Regions from separate parts of the Paenibacillus sepulcri genome, predicted to be linked through region 2. Evidence: a T-box and tRNA genes for the amino acid it is inferred to sense, from the RefSeq annotation. Region 2 holds a T-box; the other holds one or more tRNA genes.
What was found. The T-box of region 2 lies ahead of metG (methionine--tRNA ligase). A T-box ahead of a tRNA ligase gene usually reads a tRNA of that ligase, here a tRNA-Met.

Region 1 (3,414 bases), 2.3 Mb from region 2:
AAGTCTGATCAAACGGGAGTATTCGCATAAAATCGGGATGATGACGGGAATATATTCGGTTTCGATGAATTTATGCGGGGCGATTGCAACCGGGATCAGCGTCCCCTTGGCCAGTCATATTTGGCTGGGCTGGAGAGGGGTACTTGGCTTCTGGGGGATTCTTGCCTTGATTGCCATCCTAATCTGGCTGCCGCAGCTGCACAACCGCCGGGCTTCATCTCCTGCAGCATCCGGTGCTGCCATTATGCAAGGGAATATATGGCGGTCTCCGCTTGCCTGGAAGGTAACCTTATTCATGGGGCTGCAGTCGCTTATTTTCTATATCACCTTAACCTGGCTGCCGGAAATCCTTGTGGAGCGGGGAATGAGCTCAAGTACAGCAGGCTGGATGCTATCGCTTATGCAGTTCGCTCTTCTTCCCTGCACATTCATTGTTCCGATTCTGGCGGGGCGGATGAAGAACCAGCAGCCCCTTGTGATCGTATGCGCCTTATTATATCTGATCGGTTTTGGCGGACTTTTCTTTCGAAATATTAGCCTGGTTCCGCTTTGGGCAATCATTCTTGGCATTGCCGGAGGCATCTCTTTCAGCCTGGCCATGATGTTCTTCAGCCTGCGCACCAGACATGCCCAAGAAGCAGCCCGCCTGTCCGGGATGGCGCAATCTGTCGGGTATTTGCTCGCTGCAATTGGCCCGGTCCTGTTCGGCATGCTTCATGATATGCTCGGCAGTTGGACATCTTCCCTGTTGATGCTGGTTACTGCCAGTGTCCTGATCGCTGTTTTTGGCATGGGGGCGTCAAGAAATCAGTACATTGGGGAGACCAATTAATACATCTTGTCCCTCTCTTGAAATATTTCTTAATCTAAATGTCATATCCCCTTCATCTGATTTTAAGATTAGCCGCCTATAATAAGAACTAACAACCCCCCTTTATTAATATAGAACGACTTGGACCCGCATATGATGCGGGTCACTTTTTTTATAGCAGAAAGGAACGGCTGTCTCCGTCCTTTGGCGGCGCAGTCAGTTTCTTCCCTTAGACCTTATATAGCAATCGAAAATGGTGAAACTTTTAATTTCCATAAGTCAAAAAAGCCATTTCCGCAAAAGGGAAAATGGCTTCATTCACGAGTATGACCTTTTTATGATTCAGCTGGCATTCTCTACATTCATAATGTCCAAAAAAGGAACCTTCGTAATTTCACCAAGATTCTCCATATGTACAAGCCTCGTCCGGGCATCCATTAAAACAATCCTGCCTTGAACCTTGTTCTCCCAACCCCATACCGTCAACAACAGCTCCGAATCCTCCTGCTTGGCTTCTGTCAGCCTCTCACCGAGCTCTTCGAGCTGAAACTCATCTCTTGTTGGCCTTTTTGGCGCTTTAGCCATGCCTGTCCATTCCTCTCTGTCACTAAATTTGCTCTGCAGGTTCCAATAAAAAAGAAACAGGCCGCTTCCCGACTAAGGTTTGCAGCCCATCAACGTCGTTTTGTCATTCCCGGATTTCTTGCTGTCGCTGGCCTCGGGCGGTACACAGCAGCTTTTGCCTGACGATCTGCCATTATAAATTTCCTACCCTTAACATTACCATAATAATTAGCAAGAAGAAACGGCTCCGCCGTCCACCGGCAGCGTATATTTAGTTTCTTCCCTCAGAAAGATAAGCAAAGTATGGACCAAATTTTATACTTTCTACTATTTTAATAAAGAATAAATAATGAAACGCTATTCAAAGAAGCCGCACTGCAGAAAACCCTTTGTTTTCCGCATCCATTTGTGACATCATAAAGCATGACGAAGAAACCGGCTGTCCATCAGGCTGGTTTGAGGTCGGAAGGAAGATGATCATGGACGACATAAAATCTGTAACGGTAGAGTTCAATGGCAACACGTACAAATTGCTGGCCGATCCTGATATAACGGGACGGCTGCTGACAGAAGGCAGATTTCAGGCTAACGATCATGAATTTTCTGTGCATGCTGTCGACCGTGAGGGAAAGGATTGCCATATTTATTGGATTCTGCCGGTAGTTGATGGCGTTGCCATTGACTCACTGAACTGGGCGCATATTGACCGCGTCGAGTATGACTAACCGCCAGAGCTTCAGATTGCCCATTGTTTAATCAAATGACGAAGAAATCCCCGATCAGCTTAGGGGCTGAACGGGGATTATGTTATGACCATTCATTTAAAAATTGGTTGCGGGGGCAGGATTTGAACCTGCGGCCTTCGGGTTATGAGCCCGACGAGCTACCGGGCTGCTCCACCCCGCGTCATTGCTTCATCCGGTTTTACCGGGAGATCATAGTATAACCCATATCATCTGAATAAGCAAATGATATCTTCAATTTCTTTTCGACTCCTGATACCTGCTTAGGCCACAGCCCATTTTGAACCAGGCAGGTATCACGATCCGTTCATTGTGAATAGGCTAAGTCATCAAAGTATTGGAGGTTGAACAATGGCGATCCATCCTTATGCATATCCATATTTCCGATATCCACAGCCTTATTTTCAGCCCTATTACGCACACCCCCCCGTCCATCCATACCCGTATCATCCCTGGGTATATCCTACTGGACGCGAGCCCTATTGGAACCAAGTAGGAGGACATGGGATCGGGTTTAACGCGGATGGCCATCTTGGACCATTCGGCGCCGGCATTCATGCTGGCGGTCATCTTGGCAGCGGATATGGGGCCCCTCTCTCACCGGATGGCAGCCTTGATCCGCAGGCAGCCGGCAATTTTGGCGGCGGATATGGCTTGGGCATTAATGCCGGCGGCCACATTGGCGGCGATAAAGGATTAGGCGTGCAGGCAGGCGGTCATCTCGGCACCCATGGGGTTGGCGTCCAGGCTGGCGGGAATATTGCCGGTCATGGAGTTGGCATGAACACCGGCTTCAATTGGGGTTAATCTCCCCTCTATATTCCTGTTAGAGCGCCTGCAGCGGCGCTCTTTTTTCTTTCTCATATTGCTTGCAGCCTGACCATAGTACCGGTTTTTCGCCAATTTGCGACATTCTTAATCGGCCAATCATCATCTTCATGGAAGCACCGTAATGAGTGCATATGTAATAGAAGCTTCGCGTTCCCTGCCGTTTTTTCTTCGAAAACAGGGCGTGGAGCCTCCTCATGGCTTGCGTCTTGCGAACGAATCGTGATAAGTTGCGCATGATCGTCTATAATAGGGGTAGAGAACTACGGACCGCAGTCATGCAAGCGCTTAATTTTTGTTTCGGGGGGAGCTAGATACAATGAGAGGGGCAACATTTTCTCCGATGTTTCGCAGATTTCTGATTTCATATTTAATCGTGCTCCTGCTTCCCAACGTAGCCGGCTATATGTCCTACAGAGCTTCCGTTAAGGTAGCGGGGACCAGTTCTGTCGAGAACAGCCGTGCGCT
Region 2 (3,414 bases):
GTAGAGCATTACCATCAGCCGTCGGACAGCTTTGAAAATTTGCATCGCGGAACGGCTTATAACTTTCTGCAGACAGCCTTGGAAATGGCCGACTATAGCGGGCAAGCGCAATTCCAGGACAGCGGCTCTAACCGGGATAGCGTGTTTTTCACATTGCTGACCGGCAATCTCGTGGTCATGAGCGACATTGCTGCCTATATCCTGTCGGTATGTGCAGCGTTGGCTTCATTAGCTTGGCTGATTATTCAGATTCGGCGTGGCAAGGTTACGCTTCGCCAAATCGCCGGCGGCACGGGCTGGCTGCTTGGTACGATGGTCGCGATGGGCTTGCTGGGCTGGGGGATCGTCTCATTATGTACCCAAACGATGGGGCTCGGCGAATCAACAAACAATGATGCGGTTTTTCTTTGCATAGCCTTGGCGCATGGCTTGGGCGCTCTCGCAATATGGTTCTTCCGGATGCAAAAACGATCGCTTGCCGAAGGGATCGCAAGTGTGCTGCCGATTCAAGTGCTGCTGATCGTCGGAACCACGGTCTTGTTCTATGAAATCAGTTACCTGTTTACGTTACCGACGCTGGTGATGATGATTGTCGCAGTTTTGGATCGGTATCCGATTGGCCGGATGATCGCATCGACTGTGCTCGGCGCAGGAATATTGCTGCTGTATGTACCGGTATGCTGGCTGGTCTATGTGATGTTTATGCTGCCTGCTGCACCGGTGGTTGTCGCTTTGAGTGTCGTTCCGGTTTCTATTGTATCCGTAATTTTTGCAGCGAAGTACAGATTATCCGCTGTGTTGTTGTCCGAGGAGAGAAAGGAAACTATCCCCCGTTTATAAATATGATGATTTTGGGCATGATAACTCAGTTGTGATGCACTAAAACACCTGCAGTGGGAAGCCGTATAATAACCTTGACTTTGAAAATTATAAAAAGTATTATTACAAATAACTTGAATATTGTGAAAAAAGCTAAGAAGAGAAAGAGTACCCTGGTGATGTCTTTTACAGAGAGCCCCGGTTGCTGAAAAGGGGTAAAGAATAACCTTGGGAATATGGTCTCGGAGCTGCGCATCGAAGCCTCATGCGGTTGTAGGTTGCGCCGGAACCCGCACCCGTTACCGTGCTAGGGTATAAACGCAAACGCGTCGTACTTGAAGAGGTTAATGCCGCAAGGCATTGATAAAATTGGGTGGAACCACGTGAGCACAACTCTCGTCCCTTCGGGATGAGGGTTTTTTTGTTTGTCAAAAAAGGAGGAGTCTTAATGACAAATATTTTTATTGGCGGAGCATGGCCGTATGCGAACGGTTCATTGCATCTGGGACGGTTGGCAAGCTTACTCCCAGGAGATGTACTGGCACGTTATTTTCGTTCGAAGGGAGAAGACGTGTTATACGTTTCGGGCAGCGACTGCCATGGCACACCGGTCGCCGTTCAGGCCCTTCAAGAGGGTGTCTCCCCGGGGGATATTGCGGATCGATTTCATCTGGAGTTTGCCGAGTGCTTTAAGCAGCTGGGGTTTACTTATGATTTGTACACACGTACTGATCAAGTTTTTCACCATCAATTGGTTCAAGAAATGTTCTTGCAACTATTGAAAAATGGATATTTATACAAAAAGACAATACAGCAGACTTATTGTGAAACCGATCAACGCTTCTTGCCGGATCGATACGTTGAGGGTACCTGCCCCGTTTGCGGGAACCGTGCCAGAGGCGATCAATGTGATTATTGTTCGACTTTGTTAGATCCTGCAGACCTGTCAGACAAGACCTGCAAGATTTGTGGGAACCCCCCTATTGAGCGTCCAACAGAGCATTATTACTTTGCGCTCTCACGATTCCAGGCCGAATTGAGCGAGTATGCAAAACAAGCCCAAGGATGGAAAGAAAATGCTGTACAGTTAACTGGACGATACTTAAAAGAAGGTCTTCAAGATCGTGCTGTAACCCGGGACTTGACTTGGGGTGTTGATGTTCCGGTTGACGGGTTCGAAGAAAAAAAAATCTACGTTTGGATTGAGGCGGTCAGCGGCTACTTATCGGCAAGCAAGCAGTGGGCTGCTGAGACAGGCGGCAGCTGGGAATCATTCTGGAAGGAAGGGAAGGAGAATATAACCGCTTATTATGTACATGGGAAAGATAATATTCCTTTCCATACAGTGGTCTGGCCGGCACTGCTCCTGGGAGCAGGGGGGCTCCATTTGCCAGATCGGATTATTTCATGTGAGTACATGACCCTGGAAGGGAAAAAGTTTTCGACAAGCAGTAATTGGGCGGTATGGGTACCGGATATTATGCGTCGCTATCAACCAGATTCCATTCGTTATTTTTTGATCGCAAACGGTCCTGAGAACCGGGATACTGATTTTTCCTGGAGGGAGTTCATCCACAGCCATAATGGCGAATTGCTTGGCGCATTTGGAAACCTTGTTAATCGTACATTGGCTTTTATCGACAAGTCCTTTGAAGGATGCGTTCCAGAAGGTAATCTTAGTGAAGAATGGAAGAAAATAATGGAGGAGTTGTATCTTGAGTCCGGGGCCTTAATCGAAGAAGGTCGTCTAAAGGAAGCCATTGATCTGATTTTTACTTGCGTTCGCCGAGCAAACAAATTCTTTGATGAACAAAAGCCATGGGCACAGATTAAGGAAAACCGGGAAGCGTGTGGTTATACACTGAATATATGCGTGCAAATTATAGTGAATCTGTCCAATCTGCTGCACCCGTTCATCCCCTTCTCTTGTGAAGAAATAAGAAAGTTCCTGACACTGGAACAACCGGTTTGGAGATTGACAACAGTTCCAGCCAACCGAAAAATCCAAAACCTGAAGTTATTGTTCCAGCGTATTGACATTAGTCAGATTGAAGAAGAAACAAGTTTATTGGAAAAACAAAAATTGTAGTTGTCATCCACCCGAAAAGAAGAGCTTTGCGGCCGCGCTCCAATAAATCGCCCTGTCCTCCCATCAAGGACAAGGCGATTATTTGATACCGAATGGCTTTCTTCCATGTCAGCCAAGGAGAATCGGCTTCTCCCTTCCTCTCTTCTTCCCTACGGGAAACGAGCCATAGCCTGCTTGTCCTGTTCGACATCAGTCTCGGGATCCCATTGATCCCGCATATCAACCAGATGCAGCTTCATCAGCTCCCTGGCCTGCTGGGGATTTTGCTGTACAATCGCCTGCGCGATCAGGTAATGGTAGGACGAGGCTTTCTCATGCATGCCGGGAATCCGCATCGTATGGCGCCGGCTGTCCAGCAGCACATCCCCGACCATATGAATCATATTGATCAGAATTTCATTACGCGAAGCTTTGGCAATGAGATCATGGAACTCAATATCCTCCTTGAGAAAAGGCTTCCCGGCCTTCACCTTGCGCTGCATCGCTTGGGCGCTTTTCAAGATGGC

Region 1: it has a tRNA-Met gene. The T-box ahead of metG (methionine--tRNA ligase) is inferred to sense a tRNA for this amino acid. The anticodon was not compared.

The regions. Positions count from the first base shown of each region.
Region 1 is NZ_JBHRUP010000001.1:2,689,094-2,692,507, forward strand. Features, by position in the region: gene ACFOLF_RS12060 (CynX/NimT family MFS transporter) at 1-832, shown strand, start outside; gene ACFOLF_RS12065 (YolD-like family protein) at 1,154-1,396, opposite strand; gene ACFOLF_RS12070 (hypothetical protein) at 1,855-2,100, shown strand; tRNA gene ACFOLF_RS12075 (tRNA-Met) at 2,205-2,281, opposite strand; gene ACFOLF_RS12080 (hypothetical protein) at 2,470-2,925, shown strand; gene ACFOLF_RS12085 (helix-turn-helix domain-containing protein) at 3,266-3,414, shown strand, end outside.
Region 2 is NZ_JBHRUP010000001.1:4,973,625-4,977,038, reverse strand. Features, by position in the region: gene ACFOLF_RS22010 (M20/M25/M40 family metallo-hydrolase) at 1-840, shown strand, start outside; T-box leader at 966-1,226, shown strand; gene metG (methionine--tRNA ligase) at 1,268-2,908, shown strand; gene ACFOLF_RS22000 (FadR/GntR family transcriptional regulator) at 3,058-3,414, opposite strand, start outside.